2 regions of the Micromonospora sp. NPDC018662 genome follow, and region 1 is predicted to be linked to the other one. Evidence: riboswitches for the same ligand, from Rfam matches in the RefSeq annotation. Region 1 holds a riboswitch; the other holds the start of a gene.
What was found. Region 1 has a riboswitch for S-adenosylmethionine ahead of thrC (threonine synthase). Riboswitches for the same ligand answer to the same signal wherever they lie in the genome.
Positions count from the first base shown of each region.

Region 2: it holds a riboswitch for S-adenosylmethionine, as region 1 does, so the genes downstream of both, ACH495_RS12525 (ABC transporter substrate-binding protein) here and thrC (threonine synthase) in region 1, are expected to answer to the same signal.

Region 1 is NZ_JBISAC010000002.1:712,923-720,336, reverse strand. Features, by position in the region: gene ACH495_RS08820 (hypothetical protein) at 1-1,345, opposite strand, end outside; gene ACH495_RS08815 (hypothetical protein) at 1,353-1,706, opposite strand; gene ACH495_RS08810 (DoxX family protein) at 1,921-2,370, shown strand; gene ACH495_RS08805 (hypothetical protein) at 2,435-2,674, opposite strand; gene ACH495_RS08800 (hypothetical protein) at 2,671-3,201, opposite strand; gene ACH495_RS08795 (winged helix-turn-helix domain-containing protein) at 3,425-3,652, shown strand; gene ACH495_RS08790 (DUF4232 domain-containing protein) at 3,796-4,452, opposite strand; SAM riboswitch class I at 4,677-4,810, shown strand; gene thrC (threonine synthase) at 4,824-6,113, shown strand; gene ACH495_RS08780 (GNAT family N-acetyltransferase) at 6,462-7,414, shown strand, end outside.
Region 2 is NZ_JBISAC010000003.1:653,719-661,132, forward strand. Features, by position in the region: gene ACH495_RS12500 (extracellular solute-binding protein) at 1-136, shown strand, start outside; gene ACH495_RS12505 (ABC transporter permease) at 133-1,146, shown strand; gene ACH495_RS12510 (carbohydrate ABC transporter permease) at 1,143-2,063, shown strand; gene ACH495_RS12515 (amino acid ABC transporter ATP-binding protein) at 2,064-2,807, opposite strand; gene ACH495_RS12520 (amino acid ABC transporter permease) at 2,804-3,583, opposite strand; gene ACH495_RS12525 (ABC transporter substrate-binding protein) at 3,622-4,479, opposite strand; SAM riboswitch class IV at 4,724-4,834, opposite strand; gene ACH495_RS12530 (PadR family transcriptional regulator) at 4,957-5,529, shown strand; gene ACH495_RS12535 (acyl-CoA dehydrogenase family protein) at 5,526-7,247, shown strand; gene ACH495_RS12540 (GNAT family N-acetyltransferase) at 7,298-7,414, shown strand, end outside.

The DNA.
Region 1 (7,414 bases):
ACGGCTGGTCGACGCCCTCGCCGGTCACCCAGGGGACCAGGAAGACGCGCTGCTGGCGGGCGAGGGTCTCCGCCGCGTCGGCGGGCCGGTCGACGAACGCGGCGAGCAGGTCGAGGTCCGGGTGCTGGACGTCGAGCGTCCGGGCCAGGGTGAGGAACCGCTCGATCTCGAGTCGGAGGACGGCCGAGGTCGGGTCGTGCGCGAAGGCCTCGGCCAGGCGTTCGAAGACGTCCAGCCGCCGCTCCTCCGGGAACGCGGCGTGCCGCATCGCCCGCACATGTCCCACCTCGAACGCGGTGAACTGCTCGTTGATCCGGGCGTGCATCGCCAGCAGCGCGGCGTGGAACTCGGCGACGGTCTCCCGGTCGACGTCAGAGCCGGGGCCGTCGCCGCCGGAGAGGTGCAGCGACAAGAAGTCGATCATCTTGTTGAGGCGGACGTTGTTCGCCACGTTCTGGAACGGGTCGAGCGAGTCCTTCGCCAGCCGGGCCCCGTAGCGGGCGATCAGCAGGCAACTGTTCATGACGTGCATCGACCCGAACATCAGCAGGATCTCGCCGGCGAGCCGGTCGGCGCGGTACGCGTCGGGCGTGCCGTTGTGTTGGAGGACGCGGACGGTGGCCGCGTACAGCATCTGCATCGAGAACACGTCGGCGTCGAGTTCCTCCCGGAGCACCCGGTGGTCCAGCGAGTCACGCTCCCGTCGGCGACGCCATCCGCGTACGTCGTCCTCCCGGTCCGCGCCGAACATCTCGCGGGCCACCTCTTCGATGAGCCGGTCGAGGTGCTCATCGCCGCCGGTCGGCTCGTGCTCCCCGGTGGCCCGGTGCGTGGCGTGGACGTGGCCGAGTTCGTGCAGCAACGCGTAGAACCACACGGCCATGTAGTGGTGGCCGATCGGCGTGCGCTCGAGATCCATGAGCGTGACCGGCAGGTAGTACGTCCGGCTCGCCGGCAGCGACTCCACCAGCAGGTGGCAGGCCAGGCTCGGGTCGCCGTACCGGAGCACCAGCTCCGCGACGATACGGAGGCTGACCTGCTCGGCCACGTCGGCCATGAGCTCGGGGGACAGTTCGCGGGCGGTGAGGACCCTCCGCAGGTGCCCGGTCATCTCCAGGTAGCGCGTGTTGAACAGCACGACCGACGGGCTCAGGCCCGGCAGGGAGAACATCTCCGGCACGCCGCCGTCGACCCAGTAGACCGCGTAGGGGTGGTCGACCACCTCGTCCACGACGTCCAGCACGACGTTCATCGGGCTGAGGCCGTCGCGCTCGTGCCGCCACGTCCGGACCGCGGCACCCACCTGCGACCGCACGATGTGGTCGAGGACGTCGTCGTCGAGCATGCGAACGTCAGCTCGCCGCGTCGTCGTCCTCGGCGGGCTCCACCACGGTGCGGAACTGCCGTAACAGCTCCTCGACGTCCGCCGGCCCCGGGTTGTCGACGGCGATGGTGCGCTCGTCCAGGTTCATCTCCACCCGGCCCACCCGGAACTGTTTGACCAGCTCAGCCAGGGCGCGCAGGATGTCCGGCGCCATCTTCAGCGCCACCCCGGCCACCACCATCCACGACGTGACGGCGGCCCCGTCGAGGTTGCGCCGCCCGGACGCCTGCGCGGCGACGCCCCGCGCGTCCAGCACCTCGACCAGCGGCTGTGCCGCGTCCTCGGCGCACACCACCACCAGCGTGACCCGCTCCGATCCCACCGGTCACCTCCCGAACGGTCCACTGGGGAGCAAGGAGCACGCTAGTGCACAGATGCCACACTCCGACCGGTCGGAGGTCTTCCTGTCGGCTACCCGACTTCCATATCATGGGAGCGTTCCCATGGGATTGTCCCGCCTGCAAGGAATTGATTACTTTCAATCTTTATGGCCGCCATCCTGGACGTCGTCCGTTACCCGTCCCAGGAGGTTTCCCATGGTCCCGGCGCAGTTGAACGGTCCCGTGCTCTCCCTGTTCCGCATCGTCGTCGGCTTTCTCTTCCTGCTCCACGGCGCCGCGTCGATCTTCGGCATACTCGGCGGCAATCCGGCCACCGGCGGCGCCGTCCCGGTCGGCACCTGGCCGGGCTGGTGGGCCGCGCTGATCCAGCTCGTCTGCGGCGTGCTGGTGCTCGTCGGCCTGGTCACCCGGCCCGCCGCGCTGCTCGCCTCCGGCTCGATGGCGTACGCGTACTTCGTGGTCCACCAGCCGCACGGCCTGCTGCCGATGAAGAACGGCGGCGAGCTGGCCGCGCTCTTCTGCTGGTCGTTCCTGCTGGTCGCGGTGCTCGGCCCGGGCACCTGGGCGCTCGACGCGCTGATCTCCCGTCGTCGCGCCCCCGCCGACGCCACCCCGGCGACCCGCCGCGCCTCCGTCCCCGCCTGACCCGCCGTCCCCGAGATCGTGGTACGGGAGCGCCCTTCCGAGGGCGGTTCCGTACCACGATCCGTCAGCGGCAGCGGCCGGAGTGGGCCGCCGCGCGGGAGCAGCGTCGGGAGGTGGCGAGCGGGGCGTCGCACCAGACCCGGGTCCGCACCGACTGTCGGTCCTCCTCGGACAGCGTGGTCTCACCGAAGTCGATGGCGAGCACGTGCCCGAGCGAACGGCGCAGCGCCATGGACAGGGCGGCGGCCTCGTCGACGCTGGTCAGGGTGGTGGGCAGGTGGATGATCCAGTGCGGGTCGGTCACCGTGGTCGACCCCCGTCGGTCAACCCCTCGGTGTACGACGACAGCGCCGCAGCGGCCGACGTCAGGCTCTCCGCCATCCGGGCGAGTCGTTCGGCGCCGTCCTGCCACTGCCGGACCGTCGTGCCGCTGACCGGGTCGTCGTCCCGGCCGGCGACGGAGAGCTGCCGCCCGGCAGCGGTGATCCGGGCCGGGAGCCGCCCGATCCGATCGGCCGCCGCGCCCAACCGGTCCCGCACCCCGTCCAGCGCCTCGACCAGCCCGCCGATGGTGGCGGTGTCCCGGTGTCCGGCGGCCACGCGCAGCCGGCGTACCCCGTCACTGACCTGGAATTCCGCGTCGCCGGCCAGGTCGAGGGCGTCCTCGCCGCTGCGCCGGGCCAGCTTGATCGCCGGATGCGCGCAGCCCGCGCCGACGCGCTCCAGCAGCACGGCGGCGGCGGCCACGTCGAGGTACGTCTCCCGCAGCTCGCCGGTCACCTGTTCGACCGCCCAGATCGCGCTGGCGGCGGGCACCTCCGAACTCGTCACATCACGCCTCCTTTGCCTGGTGGGGTGCCGGAGCAGCGCATTGGTCCCGTCGAAGGTGCGCTGCTCCGGCGCGGTCCGGGCTCTCTTGTCCCGGGGGGACGCCCTGGTGCCAACCCGGGCGACTCGCTTCGATGCTATTGCTCCTAGTGACATAGGTCAACCAAGCGCTTGAGGTGAGTTGCGTGCCGTGATCAGATGGGACCGCCAACCCGGGAGGACCGCCGTGCCCGCGATTCCATTGAGTTACAGCGACATCGCCGCCGACATCACCGGTCGGATCAAGAGCGGCGAGTACGGGCCGGGTGCCAAGCTTCCGTCCTACTCGCAGCTCGCCGACCTCTACTCGGTGTCGTTCTCCACGGCTGCGCGGGCGGTGGCACTGTTGCGCGACCGTGGGGTGGTCGTCGGCGCTCCCGGCCGCGGGGTGTTCGTGCGCGAGGTGAATGGATAACTACCCGGGGGCAATCCACCCCACTGCGGCTGTCGCGAGGTCCCTCACCGCCACGGCCCGAGATCTTGGAAGGAGATGGCCCTTGGAGGGGCACTTTCCTTCCAAGATCTCTCCGATTGCTGTCGGCGGTGCAGGCGTGGCGGTCAGAGTGGGTTGTCCGGGGTCTCCGCCGCGGAGGGTGGGGCGCTCGGCGTGACCGGTTTTGTGGTCGGGTCGGCGTCGCGGCGCTTCCAGGCGCTGACCCCGAGCCGGCCGGTGTTGCCGAGGTCGATCGGCCCGTCCAGCGCCACCGGTTGCGTCGGCCGACCGGCCACCGGCGCGACGTCGAGCTGAGCGCCCGCGGTGGCCACCACTGTCGGGTCGGTGACCGTGTTTCGCCAGAGCAGTGCGGCGCCGGCCCGTTCGCCGGGGCGCAGCACGAGCCGGGTGGGCGGGGCGTCGAAGCCGGAGGTGATCCCCTTCGCGCCGGGGATGATCCGGACGGTGATCGGGTCCCCGTCGGCGTCCCGCAGCTTGACCGCCGGATGGCCGCGCAGCTCGTACGGCTGGTTGCCGCAGTTGACCAGCTCCAGGCCCATGGCCCGCAGCCCCATCGCGGCGCTCACCCCGAGCTCGGTAATCCGGATGCCCTCCGGCGTGCAGGGCGGAGGGGTGGACGGCGGCGGGGTGGACGGCGCCGCCTCGACGCCCGGCCGCTCCGGCGCAATGGGCAGCGGGTCGACCCGGGCGGGCGTCGGAGCGCAGCCCACCAGCAGCGTCCCCCCGACAAGGACCCCGATCCCCGCGCACATCCTCCGCATCCGAGGATCATCCCACCCACCCCACCCTCCCGAAGTCCCGCCACCCCCTTGGCGATCATGAAGTTGGCGGCAGGCGCGGTCCGATTTGTCGCTGCCAACGTCATGATCAACCACGGGGGTGGGGTGAGGGTGGGGAGGTGGGAGTCGGTGGGGGCGGCCCAGAGGGTGGGAACCCCGGGTGGCGGCACGGTGGGCGGCGCATAGACTCGACGGCACAACTGCATACCTCATCCAGAGGGGCTGAGGGATACGGCCCGACGACGCCCCGGCAACCACCCGCACGCTCGATGGCGAGCGCCCTGCGGGCAGGTGCCAATTCCGTCCCCGCCGCACCCGGCGATGCGGGGAAAGATGAGAGGAACTTCCTCGACATGACGTCGACGCTTCCCGCCGTCTCCGGCATCGACACCACCCGCAGCCCGGCCCGCGCCCTGGTCTGTCGCGCCTGTTCCGCGCGCTACCCGCTGGCCGCGCAGCACGCCTGCTACGAGTGTTTCGGCCCGCTGGAGGTCGACTACGACACCGCCGCCCTGGCCACCGTCACCCGCGAGCAGATCGAGGCCGGCCCGGACAGCATCTGGCGGTACGCCGCCCTGCTCCCCGCCGGCCAGGACCCGGCCACCCGGGTCACCCTCGACCCGGGGCTGACCCCGCTGGTCGCCGCCGGTCACCTCGCCGCCGAGCTGGGCCTCACCGCGCCGCTCTGGGTGAAGGACGACAGCGCCAACCCCACCCACTCGTTCAAGGACCGGGTGGTGTCGGTGGCGTTGACCGCCGCCCGCGCCCTCGGCTTCACCCGCTACGCCTGCGCGTCCACCGGCAACCTGGCCAACTCGGTCGCCGCGCACGCGGCCCGCGCCGGCGTACCGTCGGTGGTGTTCATCCCCAGCGACCTGGAGCAGGGGAAGGTCGTCACCACCGCGGTCTACGGCGGTGACCTGGTCGCCATCGACGGCTCGTACGACGACGTGAACCGGCTCTGCGGCGAGCTGGTGGAGACCGACGAGTTCGAGGACACCGCGTTCGTCAACGTGAACGTCCGGCCGTTCTACGCCGAGGGCTCCAAGACGCTCGGCTACGAGGTGGCCGAGCAGCTCGGCTGGCGGATCCCCGCCCAGGTGGTGATCCCGATGGCCAGCGGCGAGCTGCTGACGAAGATCGACAAGGCGTTCACCGAGCTGGTCGAGATCGGGCTGGTCGAGGCGCCGGCCGGTGGCTGGAAGGTGTTCGGCGCGCAGTCCGCCGGCTGCAACCCGATCGCCACCGCGCTGCACGACGACCGCGACACCATCGTCCCGGTCAAGCCGACCGGCATCGCCAAGTCGTTGAACATCGGCGACCCGGCGGCCGGCGTCTACGCGCTGGAGGCGGTCCGCCGCACCGGCGGCTGGATGGAGTACGCCGACGACGACGAGATCCGCGCCGGGATCACGCTGCTGGCGCGGACCACCGGCGTGTTCGCCGAGACCGCGGGCGGCGTGACGGTGGCGGTGCTGCGCAAGCTGGTCGAGTCGGGGAAGCTCGACCCGGCCGCCGAGACGGTGATCTTCAACACCGGCGAGGGCCTGAAGACGCTCGACGCGGTGGCCGCCGAGTCCGGCCCCACCCACCGCATCAAGCCCAACCTCCGCGCCGCCCGAGACGCCGGCCTCCTCTCCTGACCCCTCACCCCCATGCCCGCTCTTTCCCGGAAAGTGTGGCTATCCGGGACGAAATAGCCACACTTTCCGTGAATCAGCGCGCCGCCTGAGTGGGGTGGGGCTCGCGCGGGAGGGGCGGGGGGTGACGGGGGGAGTGCGGGGAGTGTCGGAAAACTGTCACCGGAGGACTTGACGGCAGGAACCGGACGGCGCAAGATGCTCCGTGCGGGAGGGCTTTCGCCGGAGACTTTTCAAAGTTTTGCGACCCAACGCCGGAGGCGTTGTGCGGACGTCCCTCCCGACCAACGTAGGACAGGGCCAGCGGAAAACCGCTGGCCCTGTCGCTTCTTCCGGGGCAGGCTCACCGCCATGGGCCTGACCGTCACCCCGCTGGACGTCGCCGACACGCCGACGCTGGACGCGGCGTACCGGATCGCGGAGGCGGCCCGCGCCGTCGACGAGCCGGACCTGCCGCCGACCTGCCGCCGGCGGTTCGAGGCGCTGCTGCGGCACCCGATGCCCGGCATCGCCGGGCGGTGGCTCGTCGCCCGCCTCGACGGGGAGCCGGTCGGCTGGCTCCGGCTCCACCTGCACACGCTGGACAACGTCGAGAACGCCGGCGTCGAGCTGGTGGTCGACCCGGACCGCCGGCGTCGCGGGATCGGGCGCGCGCTGCACGGGCACGGCGTACGCCTGCTCCGGGAGCACGGCGGCAAGCGGCTGGTCGGCTCCACCGCCGCCGCGCTGCCCGGCGAGGCGGAGCGGGTGTTCCCCGGCGCGGCGTTCGCCGCCGCCATGGGCGCGAAACCGGCGAACACCGACGTCCGCCGCCGGCTCGACATCACCGCGCTCGACCGGGCCCGGCTGGCCGCGCTGCTGGCCGACGCCCGCGCGGCGGCCACCGGCTACCGCACCGTGCGCTGGCGCGACCACACCCCCGACGAGTACGTCGCGGACATCGCCCACCTGGAGGGCCGGCTGCTGCTCGACGCGCCCATGGGCGAGCTGGCGTGGGAGCAGCAGAAGATGGACGCGCAGCGGAAGCGGGGCGTGGAGCGGGCGCTCGACGCCCGGGGCGTGCGCCGCTACAACACCGGTGCGGTGCACGAGGCGTCCGGCCGGCTGGTCGGCTGGAGCCAGCTCAGCCTGGAGGCGAGCAGCACCGACCACGCCTGGCAGCAGATCACCATCGTCGACCCCGGCCACCGCGGCCACCGGCTCGGCCTGCTCTGCAAGACCACCAACCTGGCGTACGCGCTGGAGCGCGAACCGGCGCTGCGTACCGTCGACACCTGGAACGCCGCCGCCAACAGTCACATGAT
Region 2 (7,414 bases), on a different contig from region 1:
GGACAAGTTCACCGACATCCAGCGCGGCCGCCGCCCGCTCGGCGACGTGGACGCCATCGTCGCCGAGTGGAAGGCCAACGGCGGGGAGGAAGCCCGCAAGCTGCTCGCCGACTCGCTGCCCAAGGGGGCCAAGTGAGCGAGCCGGCCGTCGCGGTCGGGCCCGCACGGGCCCGACCCGGCGACCCGGCCCCACCGGCCCGTACGCCCCGCCGTCGCCGGGTGCCGCTGCGCACCCGGCTGCGCCGGGACTGGCAGTTGCTGGCCATGGTGGCGCCCGGCTTCCTGGTGCTGCTGATCTTCAGCTACCTGCCGATCGCCGGCAACGTCATCGCGTTCCAGGACTACAACCCCTACCTGGGCGACAACCCGTGGTCGGCGTTCACGCACAGCAACTGGATCGGCTTCGGCCAGTTCCAGCTCCTCTTCGACGACCCGGCGTTCTGGGACGCGTTCCGCAACACCCTCGCCATCACCGCGTTCCAGCTGGTGTTCTTCTTCCCGCTGCCGATCCTGCTGGCGGTCATGCTGCACAACCTGCTCTCCAGCCGGCTGCGCGGGTTCGTCCAGACCATCGTCTACCTGCCACACTTCTTCAGCTGGGTGCTGGTGATCAGCTTCTTCGTCGCCATGCTCGGCGGGGCCGGGTTGCTGGCGCAGACCATGCGCGACGCCGGCATGCAGCCGTGGAACGTGATGACCAACCCGGACACGTTCATCGTGCTGGTCACCGCCGAAGCGGTCTGGAAGGACGTGGGCTGGGGCACCATCGTGTTCCTGGCCGCGCTCTCCACCATCGACCAGAACCTCTACGAGGCGGCCGCCGCGGACGGCGCCGGACGGTGGCGGCGGCTCTGGCACATCACGCTGCCCGGCCTGCGCCCGGTGATCATCCTGCTGCTCATCCTGCGCCTCGGCGACGCGCTCTCGGTCGGTTTCGAGCAGTTCCTGCTGCAACGCGACGCGGTCGGCCGGCAGGCCGCCGAGGTGCTCGACACCTTCGTCTACCACTTCTCCATCGCCACCGGGAACTACGGCTACGGCGCGGCGGCCGGCCTGTTCAAGGCCGTCATCGGCCTGGTGCTCATCCTGGCCGCGAACCGGGTGGCGCACCTGCTCGGCGAACGAGGGATCTACTCGAAGTCATGACCGTGACCATCCGCCGGCCATCCGGCACGCGCCCCCGCCGCCCGGTGTGGGAGGAACCACCGACCCCGGTCGGCCAGGGGTTCAAGGCGCTCCTGCTCACCCTGCTGGTGCTCGGAGTGCTCTTCCCGCTCTGGGTGGTGCTGGTGACCAGCCTCTCCTCCCGCCAGACCATCGCCGACGCCGGCGGCCTGGTGGTGGTGCCGAAGGGGATCGACACCTCGGCCTACCAGACCATCCTCGCCGGCGGGGCGGTCACCCGGGCGCTGTGGATCAGCACGCTGGTCACCGTGTGCGGCACCGCGATCGCACTGACCGTCACCGTGCTCGCCGCGTACGGGCTGTCCCGGCCGGGCTCGCTGGGCCACCGCTGGCTGCTGGCGTACTTCCTGATCCCGTTCCTGCTCTACCCGCCGCTGGTGCCCCGCTACCTGGTGGTCACCGGGCTCGGGCTGAAGGACACCATCTGGGCGCTGGTGCTGCCGCCGGCGATCAGCGTGTTCAACCTGGTCGTGGTGCGCGGGTTCGTCCAGGGCATCCCGCAGGAGCTGCTGGACAGCGCCCGCATCGACGGCGCCAGCGACTTCCGTACGCTGGGTCGGATCGTGCTGCCGCTGTCCCGCGCGGTGATCGCCGTGGTCGGGCTCTTCTACGCGGTCAGCTACTGGAACGTCTGGTTCGACGCGCTGCTGTTCATCGACCGCAACGACATGTACCCGATCCAGCGGGTGCTCCAGAGCTACCTGCTGGCCGGGCAGGCGCCGCACACCTCCGGCGGCACCACCGGGGTGACCATGCCGCCGACCGAGGCGATCAAGATGGCGGTGGTGGTGCTGACCGTCGCGCCGATCGTCGCGGTCTACCCGTTCATCCAGCGGCACTTCATCAAGGGCGTGCTGATCGGCGCGGTGAAGGGCTGATCAGAGCACCTGGGACAGGAACCGTCGCAGCCGGGGGTGTTGGGGAGCCTCGAACACGGCGGCCGGCGACCCCGCCTCCAGCACCACGCCGGCGTCCATGAACGCGACGGTGTCGGCGACGGTGCGGGCGAAGCCCATCTCGTGCGTGACCACCACCATGGTCATGCCGGCGGCGGCCAGGTCGGCCATCACCGCGAGCACGCCCTTGACCAGCTCCGGGTCCAGCGCCGAGGTGGCCTCGTCGAAGAGCATCACCTGCGGTCGCAGCGCGAGCGCCCGGGCGATGGCGACGCGCTGCTGCTGGCCGCCGGAGAGCTGCGCCGGCCGGGCGTCGGCCTTCGCGGCCAGGCCCACCAGGTCGAGCTGGGCGCGGGCGAGCGCGACCGCCTGGTCCTCGTCGAGCTTCTTCAGCTTCCGCAGCGCGAGCGTGACGTTGCGCAGCACGCTCAGGTGCGGGAACAGGTTGAACTGCTGGAACACCATGCCGATCCGCTGTCGCAGCGCGTCCGGGTCGTCGCGCAGCACGCTGCGGCCGTCCAGCAGCACGTCGCCCCGGTCCGGCTCGATCAGCCGGTTGATGGTGCGCAGCAGCGTGGACTTGCCGGAACCGGACGGCCCGATCACACAGGCGGTGCCGCCCCGGGCCACGTCCAGGTCGGCGCCGCGCAGCACCCGGTGCGCGCCGAACGCCAGGTGCACGTCGCGGACGGCGAGGCTGACCGAGGTGGCGGTGCTGGTGCTCATCGCGGGTCCCTTCCGGTCGGGGTGACGCCGGCCGGCGTCAGGTCGGGTTCGGGCTCGGGCGGCGGGGCGGTCGGGCGGCCCTGGCGCAGCCGGCGGTCCAGCCAGTTGACCGCGTGCGTCAGCGGCACGGTCAGCAGCAGGTAGCACAGGCCGGCCAGCAGCAGCGCGGACTGGTTGCCGGTGTTCGCCGCGTAGTCCTGGCCGATCCGGAACAGCTCGCGCTGGCTGGCCAGCAGGCCGAGGAAGTAGACCAGGCTGGAGTCCTTGATCAACGCGATGAGCTGGTTGACCCAGGCGGGCAGCACCCGGCGTACGCCCTGCGGGATGACCACCAGGCGCATCGACTCGGCCCAGGAGAAGCCGAGGGCGCGGGCGCCCTCCAACTGGGCGGCCTCCACGCTCAGGATGCCGGCCCGGAAGATCTCGCCGAGGTAGGCGGCGGCGATCAGCGACAGCGCCAGCACGCCCAGCGGGTAGGGGTTGGGGCCCCACACCGCCATGCCCAGCGGCGCCAGGCCGACGCCGATGAGCAGGATGGTGGCCGCGGCCGGGAGGCCGCGGAACACGTCGGTGTAGACCCGGGCCGGCCACCGCAACCATCGGGTACGCGAGATGCCGGCGACCGCCAGCAGCATGCCCAGCACCGAGCCGAGCAGGGCGGCGGAGACCGCCAGGAGCAGCGTGTTGGGCAACCCGACGGTCAGCATCTCGGGCAGCGCCTCGCGCATCGAGTCCCAGTCGAAGAACGTCTCCCAGAGGGTGCTCAGTGGATCCATGGTTCCTCCGTCCGCCCCGCTCGTGTCCGGCTGTCCGCTCAGGAGGCGGCCGACGGCGAGGGCGTCGCCACCGAGCCGCTGCCGGGCGTGAAGTCGGCCGGGATCGGCCGTCCGGGGTAGTACTGCGCCTGGAGCTTGCTCCACGTCCCGTCCGCGATCACCTCGTCGAGGCCCTTGTTCAGCGCCTCGCGCAGCTTGTCGTTGCCCTTGGCCACGGCGTACGCGGTGGGGGCCGTGCTGAGCTGCTTCGCCGCGACCTTGATCTTGCCGGTGCTGTCGGCCGCCGACTTGTCGCCGATCTCGGCGGGCGCGATCCAGGCGTCGGCGGTGCCGGCCTTGAGCTGGTTGACCGCGCCGTTGTAGTCGGGCACCCGCACCGGGTCCAGGTTCTGCCGGGTGGCGAAGTCGTCCTGCACGGTGCCCTGGACCACCACCACCCGCTTGCCGGCGAGCTGGTCGAAGCCGGTGATCGGGGAGCCGGCCGGCACGTCCAGGCCGAAGTAGCCGAAGTCGTAGCCGTTGCCGAAGTCCACTGTCTTCTTCCGCGCCTCGGTGACCGTGATCGAGGAGCTGCCGACGTCGAACTTGCGGTTGTTGACCTGGGAGAGCAGGGCGGAGAAGTCGGTGCCGACGAACTCCACCTCGAGGCCCACCTTGCCGGCGACGGCGCGCAGCAGGTCGTTGTCGAAGCCGGTGAACTCGCCGTCCTTCAGGTAGACGTTCGGCGGGGCGTCGGTGAGCGTGCCGGCCCGGATCACACCGGGTCGGAGCAAGCCGTACGGGTTGTCGGCCTGGTCGGCGGCGTCACCGCCGCCGCAGGCGGTCAGCGCGCTGGCGGCGAGCACGGCGGCGGCGCCGAGCGCGGCGACGCGGGTCAGGACGGTACGGATACGCACGATGTCTCTCCAGAGTGGACGAACACGCGGGACGCGTGTCGGTGCCGGCGCCGCCGGGCACGGCGGAGCCGGGAAGGGTGGATCGGGAAGAGGGTGGAACGCCTGCTCAGCGCGCGTCGCGACAGCTGTCGCTGCACACCCGCATCAGGTCGACGTGGCGGCGCTTGACCAGCGCGAGGCCGGCCCGGGTGAGGGGTGGTGCGAACATGGGTCTCCCTGGTCCGTCGGTGCTGACCTGGGTGCCAGGCCACGCTTGCACCGGCGGCTGCCGGTGCCTGGTCCTCACCCGGAGCACCCCACCGTGGTGGAGGGTTGCCGGCCAGCGAGCCGGGGCTTGACGCTGGCGCTCATGACCTGCCGAAAGGCTAGCAGCACCGGGTCGCCGGCCGTCCAGCCGTTATGACCACCCTCACGCGCCGTGCCTTACCGCCCGGCTGGGTCTTGCTATGCAACAAGGTGCATAGCAAGATGGCCGGCATGTCGCTGGAGCACGCCATCCTCGTCTCGCTGCTGGAGCAGCCCGCCTCCGGCTACGAGCTGGCCCGGCGCTTCGACCGCTCGATCGGGCGCTTCTGGACCGCCACCCACCAGCAGATCTACCGCGTGCTCAAACAGATGGCCGGGGACGACCGGATCACCGGTGTCGAGGTCGGCCAGGAGAGCCTGCCGGACAAGACGGTCTGGTCGGTCACCCCGGCCGGCCGGGCCACGCTCGTCGACTGGCTGCACGCCCCGGTGCGCCCGGAGGCGGTGCGACACGAACTGGCCGTCAAGATCCGTGGCGCCGCGTTCGACGACGCGGCCGGGCGCGCCACGCTGGTCACCGAGGTCGAGCGCTACCGCGCCGACCACGAGGCCGTCCTCGCCGGCTACCTGGCCGGCGAACGCCGCGACTTCCCGCACCCCGACCCACCCGACGCCCGCGCGGCGCTCCAGCACGTGGTGCTGCGCGGCGGCATCGCGTACGAGCGGATGGTGCTGGCCTGGCTGGACGACGTCCTGGCCACCCTCCGCGACCTCGACCTCGACCCGGAAAGGCCCTCCGCGTGAGCGACCCGCTGCTGTTCCACCCGCACCGCTACGACCCCGCCGACCTCGACGAGACCTCGCGGCGGCTGCTGCGCGCCACGATCGACTGGTTCGAGACGCGCGGCAAGCGCGCCCTGGTCGACAGCTACCACGCCCGCGAGTGGTACGCCGACTTCCTCGACTTCGCCGCCCGGGAACGCCTCTTCGCCACGTTCCTCACCCCGGCCGCCGACGGCGGCGACGACGCCGACAAGCGCTGGGACACCGCCCGCAACGCCGCGCTCAGCGAGGTCCTCGGCTTCTACGGGCTCGGCTACTGGTACACCTGGCAGGTCACCGTGCTCGGCCTCGGGCCGGTGTGGTCCAGCGGCAACGCCGCCGCCCGGGCCCGCGCCGCCGAACTGCTCGACCAGGGCCACGTGATGGCGTTCGGCCTCTCCGAGCGGCCGCACGGCGCCGACATCTACGCCACCGACATGCTGCTCACCCCCGACGGCGCGGGTGGTTTCCGGGCCACCGGCGGCAAGTACTACATCGGCAACGGCAACGTCGCCGGCCTGGTCTCGGTCTTCGGCCGGCGCGCCGACGTCGAGGGCCCCGAGGGGTACGTGTTCTTCGCCGCCGACAGCCGGCACCCGGCGTACCGGCTGGTCCGCAACGTGGTCGCCGCCCAGATGTACGTCTCCGAGTTCCGGCTGGAGGACTACCCGGTCCGGGCCGAGGACGTGCTGCACACCGGGCCGGCCGCGTTCGACGCCGCGCTGAACACGGTCAACGTCGGCAAGTTCAACCTCTGCACCGCGTCCATCGGCATCTGCGAGCACGCCATGTACGAGGCGGTCACCCACGCCCACGGCCGGGTGCTCTACGGCCGGCGGGTCACCGACTTCCCGCACGTGCGCCGCGAGCTGACCGACGCGTACGCCCGGCTGGTCGCGATGAAGCTGTTCAGCGACCGGGCGGTCGACTACTTCCGCTCGGCCGGCCCGGACGACCGGCGCTACCTGCTGTTCAACCCGATGACCAAGATGAAGGTCACCACCGAGGGCGAGAAGGTGATCGACCTGCTCTGGGACGTCATCGCCGCCAAGGGCTTCGAGGCCGACACCTACTTCGACAAGGCCGCCAAGGACATCCGCGGCCTGCCGAAGCTGGAGGGCACCGTGCACGTCAACCTGGCACTGATCCTGAAGTTCATGCCCAACTATCTGTTCCGGCCGCAGCCGCACCCGCCGGTGTCGACCCGGCGGGACGCGGCCGACGACGCGTTCCTGTTCCGGCAGGGCCCGGCGCGCGGCCTCGGCGCGATCCGCTTCCACGACTGGCGCGCCGCGTACGACGCGCACGCCCACCTGCCGAACGTGGCCCGGTTCCGGGAACAGGCCGACGGGTTGGTCACGCTGCTCGCCACGCACGCGCCGGACGAGACGCAGCAGCGCGACCTGGACTTCCTGCTCACCATCGGCCAGCTCTTCGCGCTCGTGGTCTACGGGCAGCTCGTCCTGGAGCAGGCGGAGCTGACCGGTCTCGACCCGGACCTGCTCGACGAGATCTTCGACCTGCTGGTGCGGGACTTCTCCGGCTACGCCACCGAGCTGAACGGCAAGCCGGCCACCACCGACGAGCAGGCCGCCTGGGCGCTCGCCCACGTCCGCCGCCCGGTGGTCGACGCCGACCGCACGGCCCGGGTGTGGCAGCGGGTGGCCGACCTGGCCGGCGAGTACGAGATGCGGCCGTGAGCGGCGGAATCGGCGCGCGCGACGGCCCGCCCGACCGGTAGGTTGCACGGATGTTCGCGCTTGCCCTGACCGACGACGCCGAGCTGCGACCGTTGCAGCCCTGGCACGCCGACGAGTTCCTCGCCAACCTCGACCGCTGCCGGGAGCACATCGCGCCCTGGGTCGGT